Regions from separate parts of the Bradyrhizobium sp. WBOS07 genome, predicted to be linked through region 2. Evidence: riboswitches for the same ligand, from Rfam matches in the RefSeq annotation. Region 2 holds a riboswitch; the other holds the start of a gene.
The links. Region 2 has a riboswitch for cobalamin ahead of DCM79_RS30150 (energy-coupling factor ABC transporter permease). Riboswitches for the same ligand answer to the same signal wherever they lie in the genome.
Positions count from the first base shown of each region.

Region 1 (17,003 bases), 2.8 Mb from region 2:
GACAGAAACAGACACAAAGTGAGTCGCCTCTATCGCTCCGCCGTGTCCCGGACAAGCCGCAACGCGCAAGCGTTGCGGCGCAGAGCCGGGACCCAGAGCGACACGGTCCCATGCCGCGACATGGGCCCCGGCTCTGCAGCGCACCGTACCGGACGATGCTTCGCATCGCCGGGGACGCTGCGCGGCGTCCGGGGCACTAGAGCGAGCTGGTCCTCCAATCACCACTGTCATTCCCCGCGAAGGCGGGGAATCCAGTACGCCGCGGCTTCTCGGATTGATCTCTGGCGTCTCTGGAATACTGGATCGCCCGCTTTCGCGGGCGATGACAGCGCGTGTGTGGTGACAGACATGACTCGCCGGCCTCGCGGCTCAAATTCGCCCGAGCTTTGCTTGCGTCGCCGTCGCCACCCTCAAATCCAAGAGGGTGCAGGGAAGGCCGGGTGCTGACAACGCACCCGCGGTCCGCTGCGCAAAATGCACACGCAGAAGAACCGCACAGCAGCATACAGGTGGTGCCGATCACTCGGCCTTCCCTGCGCGATGGTCGGACGGCTTATGCCGTGCTCTCCCGGGAGCCGAACTTTCCTTCTGGCCTCCCTCGCCGTTCGAATTGGCGATGCCGTCCGCCCGGTTGGGCTCGCGCGCATCTTCGATCCGGCTTGACCGTAGCAACGACGGCCAGGACCACACGGTTTTGCCGTACGCACGGCCCGCCATGTCGCCGCAGTATTTCCAGCCCTGTCGACAAAGCTGCGAAACTTACAGGCGAGACGAAGCCTAGCAGCGCCGTTCGTCCGCACGCGGTTACGGACTCACAGGGACTACCCGCCCTGCCCGCACCTCTCGTGCCGACGCTGCCGCGTCCACCGCAAGCCCGGCTCGCGATCAAGACGACCTCGAGATCGCCCCTCATGGTTGAGCCGGGATGGGCGACACATACGTCAAAACCGAATTTCGGTAAAGTGGAATATTTTCACGCGGATGGATTGACAGAGGGCGACACAGGCACGGTGCCGTAGCCCGGATGGAGCGATAGCGTAATCCGGGACGATGCGAGATGCCGAATGCGCGATCCCGGATTGCGCTGCGCTCCATCCGGGCTACGAGAAGCACTCACGCCGACGTCGCGCCCTTGCGGCCGAACGGATCGACCAGACGGACGATCTCGCAGACGGCGACGAGGCTGGCGAGCCAGACGGCGCTGGTCAGGCCGATGCGCATCACGATCGCGGCGGTGAAGGCGCCCTCGCCGCCGAGGAACGGCGTTGGGGCGAGCAGCGCGAGCTCGTAAATCCCATAGGCGACGACGAGCATGATCGCGAGCAGCAGCGGCGTGCGGTGCTGGGGCAGCAGGCCGAGCACCGTCGACGAGGCCGCGGTCGACAGCAACGCAGCCACACCGATGGCCAAGCCCCAGGCGATGGTGCCGGCGTCAACGGGATAATGCAGCACGCCGAAACCAATGGTCTGGTTCACGAGCCAGGCGCCGATGACGACGAGCAGCGCTGGACGCAGCGGCAGCATCGCCGCGGCCACGACGGCGAAGGCCGCGAACGGCGTTGCGCAGGCGAACGCAAAGCTGGCCAGCGCGCATGACGCCGTCAGCAGCGCAAAGCAGAACATGGGCGCAAGGCGCGGCGCGACCGGCTGAAGCCGGAGACGGCCGTCGTGAGGCAGCTGGATGCTGCGAGCCATGACGTCAGGAAGCATGGGTGAATTCCTTCTGTTTCGGATGCCGTTCCATTTGAGATCAGAACGTGGCGCCGGCCTTGAGCAGATAGGTGCGGCCGGGCAGCGGATAGGCACTGAAGCGGCCGTCCGTGAAAGTGCTGGCGATGGCGTAGTCGTAGTAGAGCGCGTTCAGCACGTTGTTGATGCTGAGCGACCAGAAATAGCGCTCAACCTGGCCACTGAGCTTGAGATCGATCGTGCCGCCGGCCGGGATCGGCTTCTGGGTGCCCGCCTGGTCGTTGTCCATGCGCCGCTCGCTCCAGAAGCGCGCGGTGGCATCGAGCACCAGGTAGTTCTGCCAGATGTTCCAGCTGACACCTGCACTCGCCGTATAGCGCGACACCAGCGGCACGTCGTTGCCGGCCCAGGCGCCGTCGCGGAAGACCGCGCGGGTATAGGCCATGCCGGAGCGCAGCAGCAGGGCGTCGTTGACGCGATAGGACAGACTGGTCTCCGAGCCGTAGCGCCGGGTCGGGTCGAGATTGGTGTTGTAGAACAGGACCGGGTTGAAATGGACCTCGTTGGTGAGGTCCATCAGATAGAGACTGCTCTGCAGCTGCAGACCGCCGCCCTTGATGCGCAGACCGCCCTCGATGTCCTGCGAGGTCTGGGTCTTGAGCTGGAACGTTTGCGGGATCGCGGCGAAGGTCAGGGGATCGAAGGACGGCCCCGAGGACAGGCGCTCATCGACGTCAGGCGTGCGGAAAGCGCGCGCGGCACGAGCGAACAGCGAGACCACCTCGTTGAGACGATGCTCGGCCCCGAGATGCAGCGCATATTGGGTCTCGTCGCTCGTCAGCGGCAGCGCACCGATATCGGCATTGAACGGCGCCGCCGCGTCGAAATTGTCGCGTGCCGCAAGACGGACGTTCTGCACCCGCGCGCCGTAGGAGACGTCGGTCGTGGGCAGCACGCTCAATGTGTGCTGGAAATAACCGGCGACCGTCTGCTGCCTGAGGTCGTAATTGTGCCAGGCGGCGAGCCCCTGCCCGGCGCCGCGGTCCTGCTCAAAGCCCGCATCGTAGTAATCGATGCCGGTCAGGAGTTGCGACGGCAGGCCGAGCAGCAGGCTCTTCACGCTGAGCCGCGGCGTGATCGACCAATTGGTCAGATGGGACTCGACATAAGTCGAGGTGAAGAAGGCCGGAACCGGCATCGGGCTGGAGAAGAACGTGCTCTGCTGCTTCTTGTCGCGCACACCGCCGTCGACGATGAGATCGACGCCGTTGACCAGGGTCTTGGTGAACCCGGCCGTCGCGCTGAAGCCCTGCTGGTTGGCGGCATTGAACGGCGTGCTGGTGCCTCGGCGGTTGGTCCTGAGCTCGTCGAGGCCGATCGAGGGATCGACGGTGCGGCCGCCCGGCAGCCGCAGCTCCTGATTGTCGCCGGTGACGGTGAGAAACGCGCTCAGGCCTGGCGTGGTGTAATTGAGATTGCCGACACCGTTCTGCTGGGAATAGCGATTGTTGTCGCGATAGCCGTCGGCCCTGACGGCATTGCCGTAGAACGAGGTCGACCATGGACCGGAATTGAGCGCGGTCGAGACGTTGCCGAGCCGGGTGTTGAACGAGCCGAAGCCGGCCTCGATGCGCGCAGTCACGGGCGGTCCGCCGGCGCCGGTCCTGGTGACGATGTTGATCACGCCGCCGACCGCGTTGTCGCCGTAGAGCACCGCGCCGGAATTGCCGCGCGTGATCTCGATGCGCTCGATGGAATTGAGCGGGATGGTGGAGAGGTCCACCTGCGCCATGTCGACGTCGTTGAGCCGCCGGCCGTTGACCAGCATCAGCGTGTTGGCGGTGGCGAAGGCGCCGAAGCCGCGCAGGTCCACGCTGGTCTTGGCGCCGATCTGGCCGCCATAGAACGTCGTGATCTGGGCTCCCGGCACCTGCGTGGCGATGATCTCGGCAAGCGCCTGCGACGGCGAATGCGCGATATCCGCGGCCGTGATCACGGTCGTGGCGGCCCCGACGATACCACCGCCGCCGGCGACAGCCTCCGAGCCCGAGCCGGATGAGCCGGTGCCATCGCCTGCCGGCGCGAGGTTCGCGGTGCGCCGCGGCCGCGTCGCCTCGCCCTCACCGGTCGCCCTCGCCCGCGTGCGATTCTGATCGGCGGGCTTGCTCACCTCGATCGGCGGCAATTGCTCAGCAAGCCCCTGCTGGGCGAAGGCGGAGGATAGATCGAGCGAATGGAACGAGACGGACGCGAGCAGGCCGGCGCTGAGGCGCCAGGCGGCAGAAACGAGACGAGACATTGTTGTAACCTCGGTATGACGTCAGTGGCACGTCACAGCGAACGAGGTTTCACGGCAGAGCGGCGGACTGCTCCGATGAAGCCAATGTCTGTACTCCCCGACCGACATCTTCGCGTGTGACCACGGCTGACGGCAGGTCTCCTGGCTCGCGGGTCGTTACCTTGCGTCGCCTTCCCAGGACCGAGATTCCCAGTGGCACAGGACGAAAGATTCACCGCTTACAGTTGCGGGGGCAGCCGTGGCGTTGAGATAGATCCCGGCATTGGGACATCCCGCACCACATTCCCTTTTGATCTCCGTGAGGAGAACCGTCGCCGGCCATTTACGTGTCGCCCCGGCAGCGTGTCAATCGACCGTTAGGCGGCGTTCAGGTCCGTCCGCGCGGACGTTGCGCCTGGGCCCAGGCGGCCGTGACATCGCGTGGCGGAACATCAACGCGCTTGACCGGGGTCAGTTCGCCGGACGCCGAGACGATCGCGGTTTCCTCGCGGCGGCAGCGCGTGCAGACGAAGCGGACCTCATGCGGAGACGCCGACCAGCTCGACCGCTTCACATTGGCGGCCATCGGCCAGGCCTCGCAATGCGAGCACGACACCAGAAATCGACCGGGATCGAGCATACCCATTTCCATCGGACTCCACGTCCTGCCGCCTCTTGAATGATTAACCCAAGTGAATCGTTCCGGTGCCCAAGCACCGCCGGAGCTCCCTCGCGAGCGCAGGGCAATCGCATATCGTCACAACGTGACCAGAAGCTCACTTGCGGCCATCCTTCGAGACGCCCGCCTCCGGCGGGCCCTCAGGATGAGGTCGGAGTGCGTGGCAGCCATTTCGTAGGCAAAACTGCTGCTTAGCCTCATCCTGAGGAGACCGCGGAGCGGTCGTCTCGAAGGACGAGGCGTGCGCTCAGCTGTCACGGAGAGCCATATGCGACAGCCCTGCCCGCGAACGAGGCGATCTCGCGCTCGCCGTTCCCGCCGCCGCTGGATCTCAGCGCGCGCCCTTGAGGGTGCAGGAGGTCGAGCAGGTGACGGTGGTGCCGCGATCGCATGCCTTGCAGGCGTTGACGCACTGGTTCAGGTCGCGGGGATTGTAGCTGTAGGTCCGCAAGGGGCAGGCCGGCGTCGTCGAGCCGGTGATGTCCTGCTCCTGGTCGCAGGCCGCCGTCATGAGCGCGAACATGATCACAACAACGAGGCGCATGGGATTGCCCTGTCTGTCACGACAATGACGTTCCGGTGTGCGCTGTATTGCAACGAACCCCGGCCTTCCCACCACGGGCAGCGCCGGTCAGCGACGCCCGCATGCCATCAGGATGCGCGCCAAACCTTAAGAACGGATTGCAGCCGGCCTCAGGCCGCAGCCTCGGTCGCGATCGCCTGCCGCATGTCGACCGCCAACTGCCGGTACTGCTCCGAAAGCTTCAGATAGAATTCGCGCTTGCTGCCGTCGGTGGCGAGCTTGGCGATCAGCTCGCATTCGGCGGTGAGCGTTTCAAACCGTTCCAGCCTGTCCTGAAGTTCTGGCATCGGCGTGTCCCCATCAAACGCCTCAAGGACATCCAACCTAAGCCCGGGAAATAGGTCACGGCGAACATCGTTATCGAGCAGAAGCAATTTTTCCGGTGCGGGCAGCCTATTTGTTGTCGAGACGCCAGGCGTCGTCCCATCCCTCGTCGGGCGGGCTCGCCTCGAGCTGCGCGATGCGGCCGAGCATCGTGCGCGAGGGCCCGTCACCGGGAACGGCTTCGAGGGCCGCGTTGAAGGCAGCGCGCGCCGCATCGAAGCGCCTGATACGATAGGCGGCGAGCGCCTCGGCATAGTGCGTGCGCAGGCTGGCTTGCGCATCGGTGAGCCCGCCCGCCCTCGCCATCACCTCGAAGATCGGCTGCGGCGCGCTCTGGCCGGCGACCGCCAGGCGATCGATCTCGCGCAGCTCGAGCCGCGATCCGATCGCCTCGGCGGTGGCCTGCGAGATCAGGATGCGGGTGCCGTAGACCTTGTTGACCGCTTCCAGCCGCGAGGCCAGGTTCACGGCATCGCCCATCACGGTGAAGCTCATCATCAGCTCGGAGCCGATGCTGCCGGTCAGCACCTCGCCGGTGGCGATGCCGATCCGCAAATCGCACGGCGCGGGCATGGCGCGGATGCCGAGCAGGTCGGGCAGCTGCCGCTGCAGCGCGGGCACCTGATCGGCCATCTCGATCGCCGCGGTGCCGGCAAGCAGCGCCTGCTCGTCGTCCTCGATGAAGGGCGGCCCCCAATAGGACATGATGGCATCGCCGATGTATTTGTCGATGATGCCGCGATTGTTCCTGACGGGTGCGGACATCACCGTGAAATAATGGTTCATCACCTTGACGAGGCCGCGCGGCGTCATGCCCTCGCTCATCGAGGTGAAGCCGCTCATGTCGCAGAACATGATGGTCATGACCCGGCGCTCGCCGTCGATCGCGACCTCCGGCCGGTCGATCAGCCCCTGCACCACCTTGGGATCGATGTAGCGGCCAAAGGTCTCGCGGATGCGCTCGTTGTGCCTGAGCTGCTCGGTCATGCGGTTGAAGGCCGCGGCGAGCTCGCCGATCTCGTCCTGGGTGGAGACGGTGATGGTCTTGTCGAAGCGGCCTGCCTCGACCTCGCGGGTGCCGGCGAGCAGCAGCCGCACCGGGCGGGTGATGCCGCTGGACACCATCAGCGCAAAGACGAAGCCGACGACCGCCGCGAGCAGCGTCACCAGGCCCGAGACGACGATCGCCTGATGCTGGCGGCCGATCACCTGCGAGGTCGAGAAGAAGACCTGCGTCAGCATGTCGGCGCGGATCGCATCGACCTTGCGGTTGAACTGATCGCGCACCACGTCGATGTGCTCAAGCGTGCCGCGGGCCTCCGTCATCTGCCTGGCGTCGACCTGCTTGAGCAGCTTCGCATGGTCCTCGTTCAGGTCGCGGCGCAGCTCGGTGACGGCGGTCTCGATGCGGATATCGATCCGTCCCAGCGCGGCATTGTCGGAATAGGTCTTGGGGTCGTCGATGATCGCGTTGATGAGCTTGCGTGCGGCCTCGGCGCCCTCCTCGATCTTGCGGTCGGATTCCTCGAAATCGCGAAGCCGCGCCGCATAGGCCTGCTCGTCCGATGGCGCCTCCATCTTGGTCATGACCATCCGCCGTAGCGCCAGCGCGCGCTCCAGCGAATTGATGTTGGCGCGGGCCAGATGGCTGTAGGCCGGGATGTAGCGATTGGTCAGCTCGTCCAGCAGGATGCCGACCTGGCTCGACATCACCATCGACAGGATCGAGGTGACCAGCATCAGGACGATCAGTCCGAGGGCGATGCCGACGATCTTGTGCCGGATCGACTGGTTGAAAATCGGCATAGGTGCGGGCAAAGGCCAAAAGGATGGAGGGATGGAACTCCATACACCGATCCGGCCGCGGGAACACGCGCAATCTGGTTCCTTCCGGCGCCTTGAACCGTCTTCGCCGTCGCGCACGCCCGGATCGTTAATAAAGATTTAAGGGCGGCCACGCCTCCGTTCCCGGAGTTCCCCAGTACATCCGTATTTCGCCGCATTGTTGCGACAGCGTGAGGAATGCGGGACGATGCCGTGGCATCGTATCCGGTATCTTGATTCTCAAGCCGCATGTCGTCGCGGACCTTGGTTTGTGGTGGTTTCGCAGGGGGACCATGGAATGAACCAGTGCCTACGCTCGCTCGCGTGTGTCGTTGCCGTGGCCGCATTGGCTCTCGTTCCCACCGGGCTGGCGGCAAAAAGCAGTCACAAATCGTCCACGCCGAAGAAGACGCATGAGGCGAAAGCCGGCAAGCAGCGTCACGCCGCGGCGAAGTCCTCGGCGAAGTCGCGCCACGGCAAGCACGCCGAGGCCAAGCGCAAGTCGAAGACCATCGACGAGCCTTCCAGCAAACCGGCTGTGCCGCCGCTGACCGGCGACCTCGCCGCGCTGAAGGACGCGATCGACCTCACGCGCAAGGGCAAGGGCGAGGATGCTAGCGCGGCGCGCGAGCGCATTGCCGATCCCGCCGGGCAGAAGCTCGCGGACTGGTTCATGCTGCGCCATTCCGAGAGCACGGCGAATTTCAAGCGCTACGCCGCGTTCCTCGCGGCCAATCCGGACTGGCCGAGCCGCACGCTGCTGCGCCGCCGTGCCGAGGCGCGGCTGTGGCAGGAGAAGAGCGACGCAGCCACCGTGCACAAATTCACCATGGACCGGCCGATCAGCGCCAAGGGCAAGTTCGCGCTCGCCCGCGTGCTGCGCGCTGAAGGCGATACCGATCGGGCCGCGCATCTGGTGCGCGAGGCCTGGCGCACGGACGAATTGTCCGAGCGCAGCGAGCAGGATTCCTACGACGCGTTCGGAGATCTCCTCACCGCGGACGATCATCGCGCCCGCATGGACAAGCGGCTCGGTGCCAAGGATTACGCGGCTGCGCGGCGCGCCGCGAAACGGCTCGGCGAGGACGCGCTCGCGATCGTCAAGGCCTGCGCCGCCGTGACCGGCAAGGCCAGCAAGGCCAAGGATTATCTCGAGGACGTGCCGGGCGAAGCGCGGCGCGATCTCGGCTATGAGCTATGCCGCGCTCAATGGCACCTTCAGAACGATCGTATCGACGATGCCGCCGAGGTGATCCTGGCCGCTGCACCCGAGACCATGGCGGCGCAGGACACCGATGCCTGGTGGCGCGAGCGGCGCATGCTTGCGCGCAAGCTGCTCGACCAGGGCAAGTTCAAGACCGCCTATGACGTGGTGCGCACGGCTGCGGTGCCGGACAAGGAAGTCTATCGCGTCGACTATCATTTCATGTGCGGCTGGATCGCGCTACGCTTCCTCGACGATCCCAGGACGGCGATGGTGCACTTCGTCGCCGTCGACGAGGGCTCGGCCAATCCGATCGCGCTGTCGCGCGCCCATTACTGGCGCGGCCGCGCCGCCGAGGCGATGGGTGCTACGGCCGATGCGCGCATGAGCTATCGGGCGGCCTCGCGCTATCCGACCGCCTATTACGGCCAGCTGGCGCGCGCCAAGCTCGGCCTCGACCGCGTCGAGCTGCGTGCGCCCGCGCATGTCCTGGCCGCCGCAGATACGCCACCCGCGGACGAGCGCGTGCGCGCCGCCGACATGCTCTACGGCATCGGCGAGCGCGACCTGGTGTTCTATTACGCCGAGGACTTTGCCAAGGAGAGCACCGACGTCGCCGCGCTCGAAGCGCTCGGCGAGCTCGCCCGGCGTCGCAACGATGCCCGCGTGATGCTGGAGGTCGGCAAGACGGCGCTGTCGCGCGGGCTCGCGCTCGACCATTACGCCTTTCCCACCATCGGTATCCCCGAGCACAAGCAGGTCGCGCCCGCGATCGATACCAGCGTGATCTATTCGGTGGCGCGCACCGAGAGCTCGTTCGAGCAGCGCGACAAATCGCATGCCAACGCGGTCGGGCTGATGCAGGTGACGCCGGTAGCGGGACGCGACACCGCAAAGCGCTTCGGCCTGACTTACGATTGGGACAGGATGGTCTCCGATCCCGTCTACAACACGCAGATGGGCGCCGCCGAGCTCAGCGCGCTCTTCTCGGAATATCGCGGCAACCAGATCATGACCTTCGCCGGCTACAATGCCGGCCGCGGCCGCGTGCGCGATTGGGTGCAGGCGCGTGGCGACCCCCGGGATCCCAAGGTCGACCCGGTCGACTGGGTCGAGCGCATCCCGCTGTCGGAGACGCGCAACTACGTCCAGCGCGTGATCGAGAACGTGCTGGTCTATCGCGCGCGGTTCGAGGATAGCAGCATGGTCGCCGGCAAGAGCGACGAACGCGTCGTGACGAAGGATGCCAGCGCGATGCCGGTGGATTAAGCGCCGGCCTCGTAGGGTGGGCAAAAGCGCGCAAGCGCCGTGCCCACGATCGTTTGGTGGGCACGCTGCGCTTTGCCCACCCTACGACAGCATCTCAATCCACCTTGATGTTCGCCGCCTTGATGATCGGCCACCATTTTGCGATCTCGGCCTTCTGCCTTGTGCCGAGCGCTTCGGGGGCGAGCTGGTCCTTCGGCGTCATCTCCAGACCCTGGTTTTCGAGCTGCTTCCTCACGGCGGGATCGTTCAGCGCTTCCACGGCCGCGGCGTTGAGCTTTGCCACGATCTCCTTCGGCGTGCCCTTCGGAACCCACATGCCCGACCACAGCGTCATGTTGAAGCCCTTCAGGCCCGCCTCCTCCACGGTCGGGATCTCCGGCGCCGAGGCCAGGCGCTTGCTGTCGGTGATGCCGTAGGCGCGGATGGTGCCGGCGCGGACCTGACCGATCGAGTTGGAGGCCTGGTCGACCATGATGTCGATCTGGCCGGCGATCAGGTCGTTCAGCGCGGGCGCGGTGCCGCGATACGGCACGTATTGCAGCTTGACGCCGGAGATGCTTTCCAAATAGACGCCGGCAATGTGGCTGCCGGAGCCGGCGCCGGCGGTGCCCGCCGTCGGCGCCGAGCTGCGCGATTTCAGCCACTCGATCAGCTCCTTCAGCGACGTCGCGGGCACCGCATTCTTGCTGACGACCATCATCGGATTGCTCGGCAGCAGCACCACCGGCTCGAGATCGGCGACGAGATCGAACTTGAGCTTGTAGACGGCGCCGTTGGCGACGTGGGTGCCGAGATGGCCGAACGAGATGGTGTAGCCGTCCGGCGGCGATTGCACGGCGCGGCCGACGCCGATCGAGCCGCCGGCGCCGGTGACGTTCTCGATCACCACGGGCTGGCCGAGCGGCACCCGCATGCGCTCGGCAAGCACGCGCGCCATCGCATCGGACGGTCCGCCCGCCGCGAACGGCACGATGATGGTGATCGGACGGGTGGGATAGTCATCGGCGCGCGCGGCGCCGACAGCAGCGAGAACAGCAAACAGCGCAGCCCAGACGGCCTTCGTCATTGTCTTCTCCCCAGCGATGTCTTTGTTGTTTTTTGGCCCTCTGCCCGCGTACGGGAAGAGGGATCGTGCGTAGCCTATCCCGCGCTAGAACTGCGCGTAATCGATCGGCTTGTGGCGGTCGAGCGTGCGGGTGACCGGCGGCAGCGGATATTTCAGGCCGGTGGCGCAGTTGAACAGCATGACGCGGTCCCCCTTCGAGACGCGGCCGTCGGCAAGGCTCTCCTTGTAGGCGGCGTAGGTGGCGGCGCCCTCGGGACAGAGCAGCAGCCCCTCCTCGCGCGCGACTTCGTTCAATGCCGCCGAGATCTTGTCGTCGTCGACCGCGATGGCAAAGCCCTTGCTCTCGCGCACCGCGCGCAGGATCAGGAAATCGCCGATCGCCTGCGGCACGCGGATGCCAGAAGCGATGGTGTGGGCGTCCTCCCAGCGCGTCGCGTGCTCGGTGCCGGCCTCAAAGGCCCGCACCATCGGCGCGCAGCCGGAGGCCTGCACCGCGACCATGCGCGGGCGCTTTGAGCCGATGAAGCCGATCTTCTCCAGCTCGTCGAACGCCTTCCACATGCCGATCAGGCCGGTGCCGCCGCCGGTCGGATAGAAGATCACGTCCGGCACGTCCCAGCCGAGCTGCTCGGCGAGCTCGAGGCCCATCGTCTTCTTGCCCTCGATACGGTACGGCTCCTTCAAGGTCGAGGTGTCGAACCAGCCGACCTTGGCCTTGCCCTCGCCGACGATCTTGCCGCAATCGTCGATATAGCCGTTGACGCGGTAGACCGTGGCGCCCTGCAGCTCGATCTCGCTGACGTTCACCTCTGGCGTATCCGCCGGGCAGAAGATCGTGGTCTTGATGCCGCAGCTCGTGGCGTAGGCCGCCAGCGCTGCGCCAGCATTGCCGTTGGTCGGCATCGCCATGTGCTTGATGCCGAGCGCCTTGCCCATCGACACCGCCATGACGAGGCCGCGCGCCTTGAACGAGCCGGTCGGCAGCCGTCCCTCGTCCTTGACGATGATCTCGCCGCCGCCGAGCTTCTTAGCCAATTTGGGCAGCCGGATCAGCGGCGTGGTGACCTCGCCGAGCGAGACGATGTCCTGGCACTTGCGCACCGGCAAGAGCTCGCGGTAGCGCCACATGTCGCCCGGCCGCTGCGCGAGGGCGTCCTTGGTCAGCGCCTTCTTCACGCCCGCAAGATCGTAGCGCACCAGCAACGGCTTGCCGGCCTTGGAGAGATTATGGACCTGGTCGGCGGCGTAGTGATCGCCCTCCATCGCGCATTCGAGATGGGTGACGAAGGTCGAGCGTTCGATGGTGAGGTTGTCGTTGTCGCGCATGCTGCTTCTTTCTTCTTGCTTGTTCAAACCGCTCTTCCACGCGTCATTGCGAGGAGCCCGCGACAAAATTGCGAAGCAATTTTGCGCTGGTGCGACGGAGCAATCCAGACGCTTTCCGCGGAGGCAGTCTGGATTGCTTCGCTTCGCTCGCAATGACGGCAGTCGTCATATGTTCAACACCCGCCCATACGCATCCAGCACGGCTTCCTTCATCATCTCCGACAGGGTCGGATGCGGGAACACGGCGTGCATCAGCTCCTCTTCCGTCGTCTCCAAATTCATGGCGACGACGTAACCCTGGATCAGCTCGGTGACCTCCGCGCCGACCATGTGGGCCCCGAGCAGCTGGCCGGTCTTCTTGTCGAAGATGACCTTGACGAGGCCCTGGTCCTCGCCGAGCGCGATGGCCTTGCCGTTGCCGACGAAGGGGAAGCGGCCGACGCGGATCTCGCGGCCGTTCTCCTTGGCCTTGGCTTCCGTGAGGCCGACCGAGGCGACCTGCGGCTGGCAATAGGTGCAGCCCGGGATCAGATTCTTGTCCATGGGATGCGGGTTGAGGCCCTTGATCGCCTCGACGCAGATCACGCCCTCATGCTCGGCCTTGTGCGCGAGCATGGGGGGACCCGCGACGTCGCCGATAGCGTAGATGCCGGGAACGTTGGTCTTGCCGTAGCCGTCCACGACGATGATGCCGCGGTCGGTCTTCACCCCGAGCTTTTCCAGGCCGAGATTCTCGATGTTGCCGACGACGCCGACCGCCGAGATCACGCGCTCGAACTCGGTCGTGACCGGCTTGCCCTTGCCGTCGTCGATGGTGGCGACGACGCTGTCGGCCTTCTTCTCGAGCTTGGTCACTTTGGTCGAGGACATGATCTTGATGCCCTGCTTCTCGAGCCGCTTGCGCGCGAGGCCTGCGATCTCGGCGTCCTCGACCGGCAGGATCTGCGGCAGCACCTCGACCACGGTGACATCGCTTCCCATGGTGTGGAAGAACGAGGCGAACTCGATTCCGATCGCGCCGGAGCCGACCACCAGCAGCGACTTCGGCATCCGCTCCGGCACCATCGCCTCGAAATAGGTCCAGACCAGCTTCTTGTCGGGCTCGAGCCCCGGCAACACGCGCGGCCGTGCGCCGGTTGCGACGATGATGTGCTTGGCCTGATAGCTCCCCTCGCCCAGCGCGCCCTTCGGCGCTTCGACGTCGGACTTCTTTACGGTGACCTTGCCGGGCGCGTCGATCGAGGCGGCGCCCCAGATCACGCTGACCTTGTTCTTCTTCATCAGGAAGCCGACACCGTCGTTGAGGCGCTTGGAGACGCCGCGCGAGCGCTGCACCACGGCTTTCGGATCGAACGAGATCTTCTCTGCCGACAGGCCATAATCCTTGGCGTGCTGCATGTAGTGATAGATCTCGGCCGAACGCAGCAGCGCTTTGGTCGGGATGCAGCCCCAGTTCAGGCAGATGCCGCCGAGGTAGGACTTTTCGACGATCGCGGTCTTGAAGCCGAGCTGCGCGGCGCGGATCGCAGTGACGTAGCCGCCGGGACCGGAGCCGATGATGATGACGTCGAAGGATGTGTCGGCCATGGCGGCTCCCGTTCAACTCAAGAGGCGCCGCGGGCGCGGCGCTTGAAGACAATCAATCTGACCAGCCATTCAATGATCCCGATCAGGACCAGAATGGCCAGCGCGCTCAACACGATCGGTTGAGCGATGTTCCGCGACAGCTGCTCCCCCGAGAAGAAGGCGGACCGAAGAAAATCGAGCCCAACCGGGTTGAGCGCGACGACCGCGCCGAGCAGCAGCGATATCCATGGCCAGCGGGTTCGGACATGCAAGGTTGCCCCCTCTGCCGCCGCGTCAAACCATCATCATGACGGGGTTTTCGATCAGCTGCTTGAAGGCGCCGATCAGCTCGGCGCCGAGCGCACCGTCGATGGCGCGGTGATCGCAGGACAAGGTCACGCTCATCATGTGCGCGATCTCGATCTTGCCGCCGCGCACGACGGGACGTTCCTCGCTGGTGCCGACCGCCAGGATGGTCGCATGCGGCGGGTTGATCACGGCTGTGAAGTGGCTGATGCCGTACATGCCGAGGTTGGAGACGGCGGTGGTGCCGCCCTGGTATTCCTCGGGCTTCAATTTGCGCGAGCGTGCGCGCGCGGCAAAATCCTTCATCTCGTTGGAGATGGTCGAGAGCGTCTTGGTCTCGGCCTTGCGGATGATCGGCGTAATCAGGCCGCCCGGCATCGCGACGGCAACGCCGACGTCGGAATGGTGATGCTTGACCATGCCGCTTTCGGTCCAGCTGACGTTGCAGTTCGGGATCTTCTGCAGCGCCACCGCCATCGCCTTGATGACGAAGTCGTTGACCGAGATCTTGTAGAGCGGCTTCTTCTCCTTGTCCTTGGGAGCTGCGGCATTGATCTCCTCGCGGGCAGTGAGCAGCTTGCCGATGTCGCAGTCGATGGTGAGGTAGAAGTGCGGGACGTTCTGGATCGAGGCGGTCAGGCGCTGCGCGATGGTGCGGCGCATGCCGTCATGCGGGACGATCTCGTAGGAGCCCGGCTCGAACAGCGACAGGATCTGCTTGTCCGACATGGTGGGCGCGATCGCGGGCGCGCCCGACGGGGTTGCGGCGGGTGCCTTGAGACCCTTGCCCGATTTGGCCTGCTCGACGTCGCGTGCGACCACGCGGCCGTGCGGACCGGTGCCGGTGACCATGCCGACGTCGATGCCGGCTTCCTTGGCGAGGCGTCGCGCCAGCGGTGACGAGAACACACGGCCGCCATGGCCGTTGCTCTGCGCGGCCGGAGCTGCGGCCTGCGGCGCGGGAGCCGCAGGCGGCGGAGCGGCCTTGAGCGCGGCAGGTGCGGGCGCGGGAGCTGGCGCAGCAGCAGGAGCTTCAGCGGGCTTCTCCGCTTTCGGCGGCGCGGCCGAAGCGCTCGGCTTGGCGCTCCCCGCGGCCTTCACGTCCTCGCCCTCGCCGGCAAGCACCGCGATCACGTCGTTGACCGGGACGTCCTGCGTGCCCTCGGGCACCAGGATCTTGGCGATCGTGCCCTCGTCGATGGCCTCGACCTCCATGGTCGCCTTGTCGGTCTCGATCTCGGCGATCACGTCGCCGGACTTGACCTTGTCGCCTTCCTTCTTCAGCCATTTGGCGAGGTTGCCCTTCTCCATCGTCGGCGAGAGAGCGGGCATCAGGATGTTGATGGGCATGCTGACCTCAAGAAGAACTTTGCAAAACGTCGTCTTTCGACAGCGAAGACGACCAGGTTTAGTTGCCGATGTCGCCCTGCCACAGGCGCTCATTGGCAGGGATGGAACGCCAATTCTTCATCATGGTGATGGAGCGGTCGTCGGCAAGGTCGATCCAGGGGATACCGAACTTGTCGAGGATGTCCTTGGAGCCTTCGAAGGTGACGGATTCTCCGATCACCACCAGCTTGACCTTGAACAGCCCGAGCGCACCCGCGCACATCGAGCACGGCGACAATGTGGTGTACATGACGGTGTCGTGAAACGAGATCGCGCCGGCCTCGCGCAGGCAGCTCATCTCGCCGTGCAGGATCGGATTGTTCTCCTGCACGCGGTTGTTGTGGCCGCGGGCGATGATCTTGTTGTCGCGCGTCAGCACCGCGCCGATCGGCAGGCCGCCTTGCGCGATCGAAGCCTCGGCCTCGCGGATCGCCTCCAGCATGAAATCGAAATGATAGGATTCAATCGCCACGATCAGTGCCCCTTGCCGCGCGGCGTCGTCGTGCCGGTGTCGGTGGGACGCTCGATCTCGGCCTGGAACATCTCGAGGATCCGGTTCAACGCGTCCTCCTCGGTGTATTCGCTCTCGCGCGCATAGGCGCGCGCGGCATGGCGGGCGAGATCGACGAGCAGGAGGCCCCACATGTCGGGCTCCTCGAAGGCGCGCTGGAACGCCATCGACAGCCCGCCGTCCAGCACGAACACGCGCAGGATCTCGACCGCATCGTCGCGGGCCATGACGTCGGGCGGCAGTGGCTGCTCCTTGGGGCCCGCCATGGTCTACCTGTAGCAGACGGCTTTGGCGGCCTCGACGACCTCGGCCGCCGACGGCAGCGCGAGCTTCTCCAGGTTCGCCGCATACGGCATCGGCACGTCCTTGCCGGAAACGCGCGTCACCGGCGCGTCCAGATAATCGAAGGCGTTCTCCATGATGCGCGCGGCGATCTCGGCGCCGACGCCGCTCTGCGCCCAGCCCTCTTCCACCGTCACCGCACGCCCGGTCTTCTTCACCGAGTTGACGATGGTCTCGGTGTCCATCGGGCGCAGCGTACGCAGGTCGATCACCTCGGCCTCGATGCCGTCCTTGGCGAGCTCGTCGGCGGCCTTCAGCGCATAGGTCATGCCGTTCGACCAGGAGATGATCGTGACATGGCTGCCGGCGCGCACGATGCGCGCCTTGCCGATCGGGATGATGAAATCCTCCAGCTTGGGGACTTCGCCGGTGTGGCCGTAGAGCACCTCGTTCTCGAGGAAGATCACCGGATTGGGATCGCGGATCGCGGCCTTGAGCAGGCCCTTGGCATCGGCGGCCGAATACGGCGCGACGACCTTGAGCCCGGGCACGTGCGAGTACCAGGCCGAGTAATCCTGGCTGTGCTGGGCGGCGACGCGCGCAGCCGCACCGTTGGGGCCTCGGAACACGATCGAGCAGCCCATCTGGCCGCCGGACATGTAGAGCGTCTTGGCGGCGGAGTTGATGATCTGGTCGATCGCCTGCAT
Region 1 covers NZ_CP029008.1:2,419,671-2,436,673, forward strand. Annotated here, with positions in the region: gene DCM79_RS11415 (hypothetical protein) at 1,114-1,695, opposite strand; gene DCM79_RS11420 (TonB-dependent receptor) at 1,751-3,988, opposite strand; cobalamin riboswitch at 4,102-4,316, opposite strand; gene DCM79_RS11425 (hypothetical protein) at 4,356-4,619, opposite strand; gene DCM79_RS11430 (hypothetical protein) at 4,978-5,190, opposite strand; gene DCM79_RS11435 (hypothetical protein) at 5,340-5,516, opposite strand; gene DCM79_RS11440 (adenylate/guanylate cyclase domain-containing protein) at 5,623-7,359, opposite strand; gene DCM79_RS11445 (lytic transglycosylase domain-containing protein) at 7,676-9,850, shown strand; gene DCM79_RS11450 (tripartite tricarboxylate transporter substrate binding protein BugD) at 9,945-10,916, opposite strand; gene DCM79_RS11455 (threonine synthase) at 11,001-12,242, opposite strand; gene lpdA (dihydrolipoyl dehydrogenase) at 12,408-13,829, opposite strand; gene DCM79_RS11465 (hypothetical protein) at 13,847-14,080, opposite strand; gene DCM79_RS11470 (pyruvate dehydrogenase complex dihydrolipoamide acetyltransferase) at 14,103-15,464, opposite strand; gene DCM79_RS11475 (nucleoside deaminase) at 15,523-15,975, opposite strand; gene DCM79_RS11480 (DUF5076 domain-containing protein) at 15,978-16,280, opposite strand; gene DCM79_RS11485 (pyruvate dehydrogenase complex E1 component subunit beta) at 16,284-17,003, opposite strand, start outside.
Region 1: it holds a riboswitch for cobalamin, as region 2 does, so the genes downstream of both, DCM79_RS11420 (TonB-dependent receptor) here and DCM79_RS30150 (energy-coupling factor ABC transporter permease) in region 2, are expected to answer to the same signal.

Region 2 (14,134 bases):
AGGCAGTCCAAGCTCGTCGTGATCGGTGAGCACGGCGATATCGATGAGGCCGCGATCAGGTCAGGACTTGGTATCTGATGCACGTCGTCTTCCGCGAGAGCCGCGGTCTGGAGGAGACCGCGACGCCCAGGGACATCGGCCAGGACTCGGCCGATCTCGTGGTGCTCTCGTATTCGGATTCCGACCTTGCCGCCTTCGCAGCCGGCTGGCGGCGTGGCCGCCATAGCCTGCCGTCGCTGCGGCTCGCCAATCTCGCGGAGCTGTGCCATCCGCTCTCGGTCGACACCTATATCGAGAAGACGCTGTCGCAGGCGCGCGGCATTCTGGTGCGGCTGATCGGCGGGGAATCCTATTGGCCGTACGGGCTCGCGGCGCTCCAACAGCTCGCGAAAGATCGCAACATCGTGCTCGCCGTGCTGCCGGCGGACGGCCGCGACGACACGCGGCTCGATGCCTACTCGACCTTGCCCCTGTCGACGCTGCGCCGGCTCAAGGTGCTCTGCGACACCGGCGGCCCGGTCGCCGCGCAGGCGGCGATCGCGCAGCTCGCGCTGGCCTCGGGACTTTATGCCGGACCGGTCACCGGCGAGCTGGCCGTGCCGGAGATGGGCTTCTACGATCCCTCGCGCGGCGTCATTGCTGCGCCGGCCTCAAGTGCGGGCAGGCCGCTCGCGCTGGTGACTTTCTATCGCTCGTATCTCACGGCCGCGGATACGGGCCCGGTCGATGCCCTGATTGCCGCGCTGCGCGAGGAGGGCTTTGACTCCTACGGCGTGTTCGTCACCTCGTTGAAAGCGCCCGGCGTCGCCGATTGGCTGCGCGCGCATCTCGCGCAACATCCTCCGGCCGCGATCGTCAACGCGACGGCATTCTCGGCCGTCGGCGACGACGGCACGACGCCGTTCGATGCCGCGCCTTGCCCGGTGTTCCAGGTCGCGCTCTCAACGGCGCGTCGCGAGGACTGGGCGGAGTCGCTGCGCGGTCTCTCGCCCGGCGATCTCGCCATGCATGTGGTGCTGCCCGAGGTCGACGGCCGCCTGTTCGCGGGCGTTGTGAGCTTCAAGTCGGCAGGCATGCGCGATCCCGATCTGCAATTCGCCCATCTGGCGCACGGGCCCGACGCGGAGCGCGTCAAGGCCGTCGCCGCGCGCGTTGCGGCCTGGCATCGCCTTGCACAGAAGCCCGCCGGCGAGAAACTGGTCGCGATCGTGCTCTCGAACTATCCGGGGCGGCCGCACCAGATCGCCCATGCGGTTGGGCTCGACGCGCTGGCTTCGGTCGAGGTCCTGACGTCGGATCTCGCCGAGGCTAGTTTCGATGTCGCGCGGGTTGATGCGCTCGGCGAGACGCTGCTGAAGCAGAGTCTGAGCTGGAGCGTTGCCGATTATCGCGCGGCGCTTTCGCGCCTGCCGCAATCCCTACAGGATGATCTCGCGCAAGCCTGGGGCGTGCCGGAGAGTGATCCGGCTTGCCGCGAAGGCGCTTTTCACTTCGCCGCGATCGCGTGCGGCAAATCCGTCATCGCGGTTCAGCCTGAGCGCGGCGATGCGACTACGCGCGATGCCGATTATCACGATCTCGCCCGCACGCCGCGCCATGCTTATGTCGCGTTCTATCTCTGGCTCCGCGCCCAGGGGATCGATGCCGTCGTGCACATGGGCGCCCATGGCACGCTGGAATGGCTGCCCGGAAAGTCCGTCGCGCTGTCGTCAAGCTGCTGGCCGGAAGCTTTGATTGGTGATTTTCCCGTCATCTATCCCTTCATCGTCAACGATCCCGGTGAAGCTGCGCAGGCCAAGCGCCGCATTGGTGCGGTTACCCTCGGCCATCTGCCGCCGCCGCTGGAAACATCCGCGGTGCCGGACGGCTTGCGGCGGCTCGAACGTCTGCTCGACGAATATTCGACCGCCGATGGTCTCGATCCCGCACGTCGCCAGCGCCTGATCGCGGCGATCCGCGACGAAGCGCGTGCGGCCGGTCTCGAAGACGATCTCGGCCTCGATGCTTCTGCCGCGCCGGCCGAGGCGATTCCGCGGATCGATCGCTTCGTCTGCGATCTCAAGGAGAGCCAGTTCGGCGACGGCCTTCATGTATTCGGCCGCGGCGCCTGCGGTGACGCCGAGCGCGGTGCGCTGCTTGCTGCGCTTGGCGGCAAGCGCGTCGCGCCGGGACCGTCGGGCTCGCCCTATCGTGGTCGCCAGGACGTGCTGCCGACCGGGCGCAATCTCTTTGCCGTCGACCCGCGCGCGGTGCCGACGCCGTCGGCACATGCGCAGGGGATAAAGCTCGCCGAGGAGCTGCTGCGCCGTCACCTGCAGGATCATGGCGACTGGCCGAAGGGCCTTGTGGTCGATCTCTGGGGCTCGGCGACGATGCGCACCGCGGGCGAGGAATTCGCGATGGCGCTGCATCTGGCCGGCCTCGCGCCGCGCTGGGATCACGCCTCCGGCCGCGTCACCGGCTACGACATCATCGCCCCGGCCGAGCTCGGCCGCCCCCGCATCGACGTCACGCTGCGGGTCTCGGGCCTGTTTCGCGACGTCTTCTCCGGCCTTGCGCAATTGTTCGAGGCCGCCTCCGAGGCGCTCGCCGCGCGCGAGGACGAGGGCGAGGAGAATCCGTATCGCCACCGCGCCTCCCGTGTGTTCGCGCCGCGTCCCGGCCAGCATGGCGTCGGCCTGTCGGCGATCCCCGATGTCTTCACGCCGGAGACGCGGGATGCCGCCGGCGAAGCGTGGTTGTCGGCCTCGTCCTGGGCGTTCTCGGCCGATGGCGAGATGCAGCACGATCGCGCCGGGATCGAGGCGCGGCTCGCCTCTGCCGATGCCTTCGTCCACGTCCAGGATTTGCCGGAAACCGACCTGCTGCTTGCCGCCGACTATGCCGCGCATGAAGCCGGCGTGGCGGCCGCCGCAGCGCATCTCGGTGCGGCAGGACCGGCGCTCTATCATCTCGACACGACACGCCCCGAGCAGCCGCATGCGCGCACGCTGACCGAGGAGATTTCCCGCGTCGTCCGGGCGCGCGCCGCCAATCCGGCCTGGATCGCCGGCATGATGCGCCATGGTTTCCGCGGGGCCGCCGAGATCACCGCGACGCTGGAGCACATGGCCGCGTTCGCTCATCTTGCCGGCGCCGTGCCTCCGCATTTGTTCGATCTCTCCTATGATGCGACGCTTGGGAATGACGACGTCCGCGCCTTCATGACCCGTGAAAATCCGTCGGCGCTTGCCGCGATGGAGACCTGTTTTGCACGCCTGCACGATGCGGCGCTGTGGCAGACGCGCCGCAACTCGATCGCGGCGGCGCTGCGGGAGGCCTCATGAGCGCTTCCGCAATTAAAGGCTGGTGTCCCGGCGCGTTGCGCCCGATGCTGTCGGGCGATGGGTTCGTTGTGCGGGTGCGCCCGTTCGGCGGGCGCCTCGAAGCCCCACAGATCACCGGGCTTGCCGAACTCGCCGGGCAACACGGCAATGGCCTGATCGACGTCACGAGCCGCGCCAATCTCCAGATCCGGGGCGTGAGCGAAGAGAGCCATCGCCCGCTGCTCGACGGCCTTGCGCAACTGCGGCTGCTCGATCCCGACACCGAGATCGAAGCCCGGCGCAACATTCTGGTGACGCCGTTCTGGGGCGGCGGCGACGAAACGCAGTCGCTCGCTGCCGAGCTGGAGGAGGCGCTCGCCGAGTGCGGCCTCGCGCTTCCGACCAAGTTCGGGTTCGCCATCGATGACGGCAGGTCGCGGGTGCTTGCCGGCGATTCCGCGGACATCCGCATCGAGCGCGATCGCTCGGGCCATCTGCTGGTGCGGGCCGACGGTGCGAGGCTCGGCCGCTCCGTCGCGCGCGGCGAGGCCGTGAGCATGGCGCTGGCGCTCGCAAGCTGGTTCCTGGTTTCCGGTGGCGCCAGGGGTGGGCGAGGGCGGATGGCGGCGCATATCGCGTCCGGGGCGATATTGCCCCAATCGCTGCGCGGCGAGACCGAGCCTGCGCCGGTGATGGCCGCCTCGCGGCCCGGGCACTATCCGCAAGGCGCAATGGTCGGCGTCGCGTTCGGACAGATGCTGCACACGACGCTGCACCACCTCGCCGGTAGCGGACATGCGCTGCGCATGACGCCCTGGCGGATGCTGCTGAGCGAAGGCAGGCGCGAGATGCCGAGCGCGCCGGGCCTCGTCACCGAGCCGTTCGATCCTGCGCTGCGCGTCATCGCCTGCAGCGGCGCGCCGCGCTGCCGCGAAGCCCATGCCGATACGCGCGCGCTGGCCGCGGCGCTCGCGCCGCGCATCGCCGCCGATGCGCGCCTGCACGTCTCCGGCTGCGGCAAGGGCTGCGCCCATTCCGGCAGGGCCGCGGTCACGCTGGTCGCGACGCGCGCCGGCTTCGATCTCGTCCGCGGCGGCTCGACGCGCGATGAGCCGGTCCAGCGCGGCCTGAGCGGCGCCGACATCGTCAGCGATCCCTCCATCCTGGTGGGAGGGAATTGATGCCGCATAGCTACGAGACCGATGGTGCGGCGATCTACCGGCAATCCTTCGCGACCATCCGGGCCGAGGCCGATCTTGCCCGCTTCACGCCGGACGAGGAGCCCGTGGTGGTGCGCATGATCCACGCCGCCGGCATGGTCGGGCTGGAGTCGCATATCCGTTTCACGCCAGGCATGGCGGGAGCTGCGCGCGCCGCCTTGCAAAGAGGCGCACCGATCCTGTGCGACGCGCGCATGGTCTCGGAAGGGATCACGCGCGCGAGGCTGCCTGCGGCCAACGCCGTCATCTGCACGCTTGGGAACGAGACCGTGCCCGCACTTGCGCAATCGATGCGCAACACCCGTTCGGCCGCGGCGCTCGAGCTGTGGCGGCCGCATCTTGCCGGTGCGATCGTTGCAATCGGCAATGCGCCGACGGCGCTGTTTCATCTGCTCAACATGCTGGAAGACAAAAGCTGCCCGCGTCCGGCGGCGATCATCGGGTGCCCGGTCGGCTTCGTCGGTGCGGCCGAATCCAAGGCGGCGCTGATGGCCGATCCGCCGGCGCCGGCGCTGACGGTCGCGGGGCGCCTCGGCGGCTCCGCGATCACCGTTGCCGCCGTCAACGCGCTGGCGAGCCGGAGCGAATAGCGATGGGACGCATCATCTGCTGCGGTCTCGGCCCCGGCGCCCCTGATTTGATGAGCGTGCGCGCCGATCGCACCGTGCGCGGCGCCAGCCACGTCGCTTACTTCCGCAAGAAGGGCCGGCCGGGCCAGGCCCGGCGTATCGTCGAGGGCATGCTGGCGGCCGGCGTCACCGAATATCCGATGGAATATCCGGTCACGACGGAGATCGCCTTCGACAGTCCGGAATACATCCACTTGCTCGCCGGTTTCTACGATGAATGGGCCGAGCGCCTGGCGCGGCTTTCGCGCGCGGTCGATGTCGTCGTGCTCTGCGAGGGCGATCCTTACTTCTACGGCTCGTTCATGCATCTGCATTCGCGCCTGCAGGGCCGTGTCGAGATCGAGGTGATCGCGGGCATTCCCGGCATGGTCGGCTGCTGGAACGGCGTCGGACAGCCGATCGCGCTCGGCGACGACGTGACGACCGTGCTGATGGGCACGCTTCCCGAAGACGAGCTGGAGCGGCACATGCGCGATTCCGATGCGCTCGTCGTCATGAAAACCGGACGCAATCTTGCAAAGGTGCGCCGTGCACTCAGCTCGGCCGGCCGGCTGGGTGATGCCTGGCTGGTCGAGCGCGGCACCATGCCGGGCGAGCGCGTGGTGCGGCTGGCCGAGATCGACGCCGCCGACTGTCCCTATTTCGCGATCGTGCTGGTTCACGGCAAGGGCCGGCATCTGGGCGCCGCCGAATGACGGGCTCCCTAACCATCGCGGGCCTCGGGCCGGGCAGCGATGCGCTTGTGACGCCCGAGGTCACCGCCGCGCTTGCATCAGCGACCGACATTCTGGGCTACGCACCCTACGTCGCGCGCGTGCCGCGGCGAGCCGGGCTTACCCTTCGTCCGTCCGACAATCGCGAAGAGCTGCAGCGCGCGAGCGAGGCCTTGCGGCTTGCGTCCGAAGGCGGGCAGGTCGTCATCGTGTCCTCCGGCGATCCCGGCGTGTTCGCGATGGCCTCCGCCGTGTTCGAGGCGCTCGAACAGGCGCCGCAATATCAGGCGCTTCCGATCCGCGTGCTGCCCGGCATCACCGCGATGCTGGCGGCCGCCGCCCGCGCCGGGGCCCCGCTCGGCCATGATTTCTGCGCGATCAACCTCTCCGACAATCTCAAGCCCTGGGCCGTGATCGAGAAGCGCCTGCGTCTCGCGGCCGAGGCCGATTTTGCGATTGCGATGTACAATCCGCGATCGGCGAGCCGGCCGGAGGGCTTTGGCCGCACGCTTGCGGTGCTGAAGGGCGCGGGCTGCGGCGAGCGCCTCGTGATTTTCGCGCGCGCGATCAGCGCGGCTGATGAGAAGATCGAGGTCGTGACGCTGAACGAAGCGACGCCGGAAATGGCTGACATGCGCACGCTGGTGATCGTCGGCAATTCGCAGACACGCCGCGTCGGCCGCTGGGTCTATGCGCCGAGGCGGGCAGAATGACCGAGCCATTGCATCACCTCAGTGACGCTCGCGACCCGCCGCCGCTCGGGCAGCTTTGGTCGCGCGATCATGACCACGGGAAGGCCGAGCCTGCGGGCCGCGTCGATCTTGGCGCACGCGCCGTCGCCGCCGGAATTGCGGGCGACGATCCAGGCGATGCCGCACTTGCGCATCGTCTCGAGCTCGCTATCAAGCGTGAACGGTCCGCGCGATACGATCACGTCGGCCGTGAAGGGCAGGGGCGCTTCGGGCGGATCGACGAAGCGCAGCGTGTAGCTGTGCTGCGGTTTTGTCGCAAACGGCGCGATATGCTGGCGGCCGATGGCGAGGAACACGTTTGCGGGCGCCTCGGGCAGCGCTGCAACGGCGGCAGTGACATCTGCAACCTCGGTCCAATTGTCGCCGGAGGCCCTGGTCCAGGGCGCGCGCTCCAGCGCGATCAGCGGCGTGGCGGTTTGCGCGCACGCTTCGACCGCATGACGGCTCATCTCGGCAGCGAACGGATGCGTCGCGTCGATCACGTGGGTGATTCCCTCACGACGGATGTAGTCGGCAAGTCCGCTCACGCCGCCGAAGCCGCCGATGCGGGTCGGCAGCGGCTGATCGGCAGGCGTGCGGGTGCGGCCGCCATAGGAATACACGGCATCAAGCCCGGCGCGCGCGAGCTCCGCAGCGAGCAGGCTCGCATCGGCCGTTCCGCCCAGTATGAGGGCGCGCATCGTGTCTGATCCCTGGCTGACCATCATCGGTATCGGCGAAGATGGCCTTGCCGGGCTGTCCGAGGCAAGCCGAAAGGCGCTTGCGAACGCGGAGACCGTGTTCGGCGGTGAGCGGCACCTTGCGCTTGCGGGTGTGACGGCGCGTGGCCGCCTTTGGCCGGTGCCATTTGATGCAGAAATCGTGCTGGGATGCCGCGGCCGGCCGACTGTGGTGCTCGCCTCCGGCGATCCTTTCTGGTATGGCGCCGGCGCAAGCCTTGCGGAGAGACTTGAGGCGGGTGAGTGGATCGCGCATTCGGCGCCGTCGACGTTCTCGCTTGCTGCGGCGCGGCTGGGCTGGCGCCTGGAAACGACTGTTTGCCTCGGTCTCCATGCGGCGCCGTTCGAGCGTCTTGTGCCGCATCTGGCGCGAGGCGCACGCATTATCTGCCTGGTGCGCGATGAGAACGCGGCAAGTGATCTCGCGAGATGGTTGACGGAGCGCGGATGGGGCGCCTCCGCATTCTGGACCCTTGCTGCGCTCGGCGGACCGCATGAAAGTATTCGCGAGCATCGCGCTGAGAGCTGTCCAACGGTTGTCCCGGGAAAGCTCGTTGCTGTCGCGCTGGAGGCGAGGGGGGCCGGCGGCCTGTCTCGCAGCTCGGGCCTGCCGGACGCTCTCTTCGCTCACGACGGCCAGATCACCAAGCGTCCTGTGCGCGCGCTGGCGCTCTCGGCGCTGTGGCCCTTCGCAGGCTGCACGTTGTGGGACATCGGCGCCGGCTCGGGCTCGATTTCAGTTGAATGGGCGCTTTGTGGCGGGACGGCGATCGCCGTCGAGGCGCGTGAGGACCGCGCGGCCAACATCCGCAGCAATGCGGAAGCGTTTGGGCTGGCTCACAAGATCACTGTCATCACGGGGAGGGCGCCCGAGGCTCTCGCTGGGCTGAAAGCGCCGGATTCCGTGTTTATCGGTGGCGGGCTCAATGAGGCGATGTTCGACGCCATCTGGTCGCGGCTTGCAGCGGGGGCGCGGCTGGTCGCACATTCCGTCACGCTGGAAACCGAAGCGCTGTTCGGCGAGCTGCACCGGCGCCATGGCGGCGAGCTGATGCGAGTCGAGGTCGCGCATGCCGCGCCGCTTGGCCGCTACCGCTCCTGGGAGACGGCACGTCCCGTGGTGCAATGGAGTACGGCCCGATGAAAGTCGCCGGACTCGGATTTAAGAGTAATGTGACGCTGGCCTCGCTGCGGGAGGCGCTTGTGGCGGCGGGCGGCCTCGAAGGGCTCGACGCGCTGGCAACTGTCAGCGACAAGGCCGATGCGGAGGCGCTGCAGCAGCTCGCGAGAGAATGTGGCCTGCCGATTAAGAGTGTACCGGCGGATTTGCTTGCGATCGTCGACACGCCGACGCAATCAAAGCTCGTCGTGGAAAAATTCGGTACCGGGTCGGTCGCAGAAGCTGCGGCGCTCGCGGCGGCCGGTCCTCGAGCTCGCTTGATTGCGACGCGCGTGATTTCGCAGGATCGCACCGCAACCGCCGCGATCGCGGAAGGAGACGGCGCATGACGGTGCATTTCATCGGCGCCGGGCCGGGCGCACCTGATTTGCTGACCTTGCGCGGCCGTGACCTGATCGCGGCCTGCCCGGTCTGCCTTTATGCCGGCTCACTGATCCCTCAAGGCGTGCTGGCGCATTGCCCGCCCGCCGCGCGCATCGTCAACACCGCGCCGCTGTCGCTCGACGACATCATCGCGGAGATCGCCGCGGCGCATGCGGAGGGCAAGGATGTCGCGCGGCTGCATTCCGGCGATCTCTCGATCTGGTCGGCGATGGGCGAGCAGCTCCGCCGTCTGCGCGCGCTCGGCATTCCCTATACGGTCACTCCCGGTGTGCCGTCCTTTTCCGCCGCTGCGGCAGCGCTGGAGGCCGAGCTGACGCTGCCGGGCCTTGCCCAGACAGTGGTGCTGACGCGCACGCCGGGCCGCGCCAGTGCGATGCCTGACGGCGAGAAGCTGGCCGCGTTCGCCGCGACCGGCGCGGTGCTCGCGATCCATCTGTCGATCCACATGGTCGACAAGGTCGTCGCCGAGCTCACGCCGCATTATGGCGCGGATTGCCCGGTCGCGATTGTCTGGCGCGCGAGCTGGCCGGATCAGCGGATCGTGCGCGCGACGCTGGCGACGCTCGATGCCGCAATCGGCACGGAGATGGAGCGCACTGCGCTGATCCTGGTCGGCAGGACGCTTGGCGCTGCGGATTTCGACGAGAGCCGTCTCTATGCGGCCGATTACGACCGCCGCTATCGGCCCGTCGGCGCCGAGCCGCGCTTTCCGGAGACGCCGTGATGCCGGCCGGACTCGTCATCTCCGCACCGGCCTCCGGCGTCGGCAAGACCACGCTGACGCTGGCGCTCGCGCGGGCCTGGCGCCATCGCGGCCTGAACGTGCAGTGCTTCAAGAGCGGGCCGGATTACATCGATCCCGCCTTTCACGCCGCCGCCACGGGACGCGCCTCCGTCAACGTCGACAGCTGGGCGATGGACCGCGGGACGATCTTGCATCTGGTTGGCCGCGGTACGGATGCCGACATCGTGCTCGCCGAGGGCTCGATGGGCCTGTTCGACGGCGTCGCCGCGCGCGGCGCCTGCGGCACCGGCGCCACCGCCGACGTCGCGGAGATGCTGGGCTGGCCCGTGCTGCTGGTGATCGATCCCTCGGGCCAGGCGCAGACCGCCGCCGCAATCGCCGCGGGCCTGCGCGATTATCGGCCCGGCGTGAGGCTCGCGGGCGTCGTGCTCAACCGCGTCGCCAGCCCGCGCCACGAGGATCTGGTGCGGCGGGCGCTGAACGATTCAGGCATTGCCGTGTTCGGCGCGCTGCCGCGCCATGCCGAGATCAGCCTGCCGAAGCGGCATCTCGGCCTGGTGCAGGCGGAGGAGCAGGCCGAGATCGGCAAGCTGATCGACGAGGCCGCGCGCTTCGTCGCCGGGCACGTCGATCTCGATGCGGTGCTGCGATCCGCGGCCGGTTGGTCGCCGCAACCGGCGGCGGGCGGCCTGAACGTGACGCCGCCCGGTCAGCGCATTGCGCTGGCACGCGATGCCGCGTTCTCCTTCGTTTATCCGCATATGCTGGAAGCCTGGCGCGCGGCGGGCGCCGAGATCGTGCCGTTCTCGCCGCTGGCCGACGAGGCACCGGACGCGAGCGCCGATGTGTGCTGGCTGCCCGGCGGCTATCCCGAGCTTCATGCCGGCAGGATCGCGTCCAATGTACGCTTTCGCGACGGCCTTCGTGCCTTCGCCGAGACGCGGCCCGTGCATGGCGAATGCGGGGGCTACATGGTGCTGGGGACCGGGTTGACCGACGCGGAAGGTGTCCGCCATGAGATGACGGGCCTGCTTGGCCTCGAAACCAGCTTTGCCAAACGCCGCATGCATCTGGGCTATCGGCTCGCGGCGCTCGCCGCGCCGATGCCGGGATATCGCGCCAGTGCGCGTTTGCGCGGCCACGAGTTCCACTATTCGACCATTCTCGTCCAGCCTGACACGCCGCTGGCGGTCGTGCATGATGCAACCGGCGCCGTCATCGCCGAGACCGGCTCGCAGCGCGGCCACGTCAGCGGCACCTTCTTTCATCTGATCGCGGAGGACCGGTGAGCGGGTTCGTTTCCTTCGTCTCCGCCGGACCCGGCGATCCCGAGTTGCTCACGCTCAAGGGCGCGGCGCGGCTGCGCGAGGCCGACGTCGTGCTCTATGACGATCTCGCCTCGGGTGCGATCCTCGATCTCGCCCGGCCGGGCGTCAATCTCGTCGCGGTCGGCAAGCGCGCAGGGCGGCCCTCGACCAAGCAGCATCACGTCAACCGTCTGCTGGTCGACTATGCCGCAACAGGGGCGCGCGTGGTGCGGCTGAAGTCCGGCGATGCCGGCATTTTCGGCCGGCTCGAGGAGGAGATCGAGACGCTGCGCGAGGCCGGCATCGGCTATGAGATCGTTCCCGGCGTCACCTCGGCCTGCGTCGCCGCCGCGCAAGCCGGCATTCCCCTGACCCGGCGCCACACCTCGCGCCGGGTGCAGTTCATCACCGGCGCCGATGTCACCGGCGAGCTGCCGCCGAATCTGAATTGGGCGGCGCTGGCCGATCCCGAGGCGACGACCGTGGTCTATATGGGCCGGCGCACCTTTCCGGCGCTTGCCGCAAAATTGATCGCGCACGGCCTCGCCGCGGAGACCCCGGCGCTGGTCGCCGAATCCCTCGGCCGCCCCGACGAGCGGCTGGTCCGCACCACGATTGCCGAGCTGGCCGAGCAGCTTGCCCGCGGCGGTGCTCCTTCGACCGCCGCCGTGATCCTGTTCGGTGCGCTGGCCGGGGATTATCCGTCGTGATCGCCCCAGCTGCGCCTCGCCCCTTGACGCCGGCTCGGCGAAAGGGGCACACAGGAGAAGCAAGGTGCTCGACGCGGCGCAAAGCGCCGGAGCATAATCGGGAATGGGGATGGGCGGACCAAGTTGCGGCGCCCAAAACCCCAGCCGCCCCCGCGACTGTAAGCGGTGAGGGACTGCGATCAGCCACTGGGCCGCAAGGTTCGGGAAGGCCGGAGAACCCAGTGAACCGCGAGCCAGGAGACCGGCCCTGCACGTTTTGAGGCCAAGGCCGTCGGGTGTGACGGCAGGAAGGATCTGAGCCATGCATATCGAACCCGGTCTAGTGACGGGCGCCAAGCTCGTGCTGAGTTACGCAACCGGCATCGCCGCAGGCGGCGTTGCCTTGAAGCTCGCAGCCGAAACCGTGCGCGAGCAGGGCATCGGCTCGTTCGCAGGCCGGACGCTCGCCACCACGATCCTCGTCTTCATCTTCTTCGAGATCCTGCCGCACTTCCCGGTCGGGGTATCGGAGGTGCACTTCATCCTCGGCTCGACCTTGTTCCTGCTGTTCGGTGCTGCGCCCGCAGCCTTCGGTCTGGCGTTCGGCCTGCTGCTTCAGGGCATGCTGCTCGAGCCGGTCGACTTGCCGCAATACGGCATGAACGTCACGACGCTGCTGGTGCCGCTGTTCGCGATCCAGGCGATCGCCTCGCGGATCATTCCGCGCAACACGGCCTATGTCGATCTGAAGTACGGTCAGGCGCTGGCGCTGTCGACCACCTATCAGGCCGGCGTGATTGCCTGGGTGGCATTCTGGGCGCTTTATGGCTCCGGCTTTGCGATGAGCAACCTCGCCAGCATCGCGACGTTTGCGGCGTCCTACGCGCTGGTGATCGTGATCGAGCCGCTGGCCGATCTCGCCGTGCTGGCGCTGGCGAAGTCGCTGCGCGGCGTCACCGCGCCCGGCCTCGTCACCCCGCGCCTGCACAACGCCGCGTAAGAGATCGGCGATGGGCGGCCGGTGCGGCCGCCCATCGCGCTCGCGATGCTCACGCTCTCCCTGATCGGCATCGGTTGCGGCGATCCCGCGCAGCTGACGCGCGCCGCCGTTGACGCCATCAACGCCGCCGATCTCATCCTGATCCCGCGCAAGGGAGCGGCGAAGTCCGATCTCGCCGATCTCAGGCGGACGATCTGCGCGAATGTGCTGACCAACGGCAAGACCGTCATCGCCGAGTTCGATCTTCCCGTGCGCGATGCTGCCGAGGCGGATTACCGCAAGGGCGTGGACGACTGGCACGATGCGGTCGCCGCGACCTGGTCGCAGGCGATCGCAAATCAGCTCGGAAGCGAGGGCAAGGTCGCGCTCCTGATCTGGGGCGATCCTTCGCTGTATGATTCCTCGCTGCGCATCGCGCGGCGGCTCGCTCCCTTGCCCAAGATCGAGGTCGTGCCCGGCATCACATCGATCCAGGCGCTGTGCGCGGCCCATGCGCTGCCGCTGAACGATATCGGCGAGCCGTTTCTGGTCACGACCGGGCGACGCCTGCGCGAAGGCGGCTGGCCGCAAGGCGTCGACACCGTGGTGGTGATGCTCGACGGCGGCACGGCATTCGAATCGTTGGATCCGGCAGGGATTCACATCTATTGGGGCGCCTATCTCGGTATGCCCGATCAGATCATCATGTCTGGCGCTCTCGCCGAAACCGGCCCGCGCATCGTCGCGGCACGGCAGGACGCGCGCGCGCGGCATGGCTGGATCATGGACAGCTACATTCTCAAGCGTAGGCGTTAAGCGAGGCAGCATGCTCCCCGAATGGGTCACCCGGAACTGCCCCGCGATCTCCGCGCTTCATCGCGAGGCGGCGATCGCGCGGCAGGCGCAGCTGACGAAGCCGACCGGCGCGCTCGGCAGGCTCGAGCAGCTCGCGATCGAGCTCGCAGGTCTGCAAGCGACCGAGCAGCCGCGCGCGGCGCGCGTGCCGATCATTGTCTTCGCCGGCGACCACGGCATTGTCGCGCAGGGCATCTCGGCCTATCCGCAACAAGTGACCATCGCGATGATGGCGAATTTCGCCTCCGGCGGTGCTGCGATCTCGGTGCTGGCGCGCGAGCTTGGCTCGCGCCTGGAGGTGGTCGATGCCGGCACGCTGGCGCAGGAGGCGATGTCGGGCATCGTCGCCGACAAGCCGCGCCACGGCACCCGCGATTTCAGCGTGGAGGCCGCGCTCACAACGGCCGAGCTGGCGTTTGCCTTCGAGGCCGGCCGGCGCGCGGTTGCGCGGGCGGAGGCCAACCAGCCCGATCTGTTGATCTTCGGAGAGATGGGCATCGGCAACACCACGACGTCGGCGGCGATCGCAGCGAGCCTGCTCGGCGTCAGCGCCGAGGAGATCGCGGGCAGCGGCACCGGCGTCGATGCGGCCGGCCGGGCGCACAAGGCGCGCGTGATCGATGCGGCGATTGCACGTCACGGCGTTGCGGGCGCGGC
Region 2 covers NZ_CP029008.1:6,369,693-6,383,826, forward strand. Annotated here, with positions in the region: gene cobW (cobalamin biosynthesis protein CobW) at 1-78, shown strand, start outside; gene cobN (cobaltochelatase subunit CobN) at 78-3,326, shown strand; gene cobG (precorrin-3B synthase) at 3,323-4,486, shown strand; gene DCM79_RS30105 (precorrin-8X methylmutase) at 4,486-5,115, shown strand; gene DCM79_RS30110 (precorrin-2 C(20)-methyltransferase) at 5,118-5,849, shown strand; gene cobJ (precorrin-3B C(17)-methyltransferase) at 5,846-6,580, shown strand; gene DCM79_RS30120 (cobalt-precorrin-6A reductase) at 6,556-7,299, opposite strand; gene cbiE (precorrin-6y C5,15-methyltransferase (decarboxylating) subunit CbiE) at 7,301-8,482, shown strand; gene DCM79_RS30130 (cobalamin biosynthesis protein) at 8,479-8,847, shown strand; gene cobM (precorrin-4 C(11)-methyltransferase) at 8,844-9,626, shown strand; gene DCM79_RS30140 (cobyrinate a,c-diamide synthase) at 9,626-10,936, shown strand; gene cobA (uroporphyrinogen-III C-methyltransferase) at 10,933-11,664, shown strand; cobalamin riboswitch at 11,710-11,929, shown strand; gene DCM79_RS30150 (energy-coupling factor ABC transporter permease) at 11,966-12,643, shown strand; gene cobF (precorrin-6A synthase (deacetylating)) at 12,689-13,438, shown strand; gene cobT (nicotinate-nucleotide--dimethylbenzimidazole phosphoribosyltransferase) at 13,449-14,134, shown strand, end outside.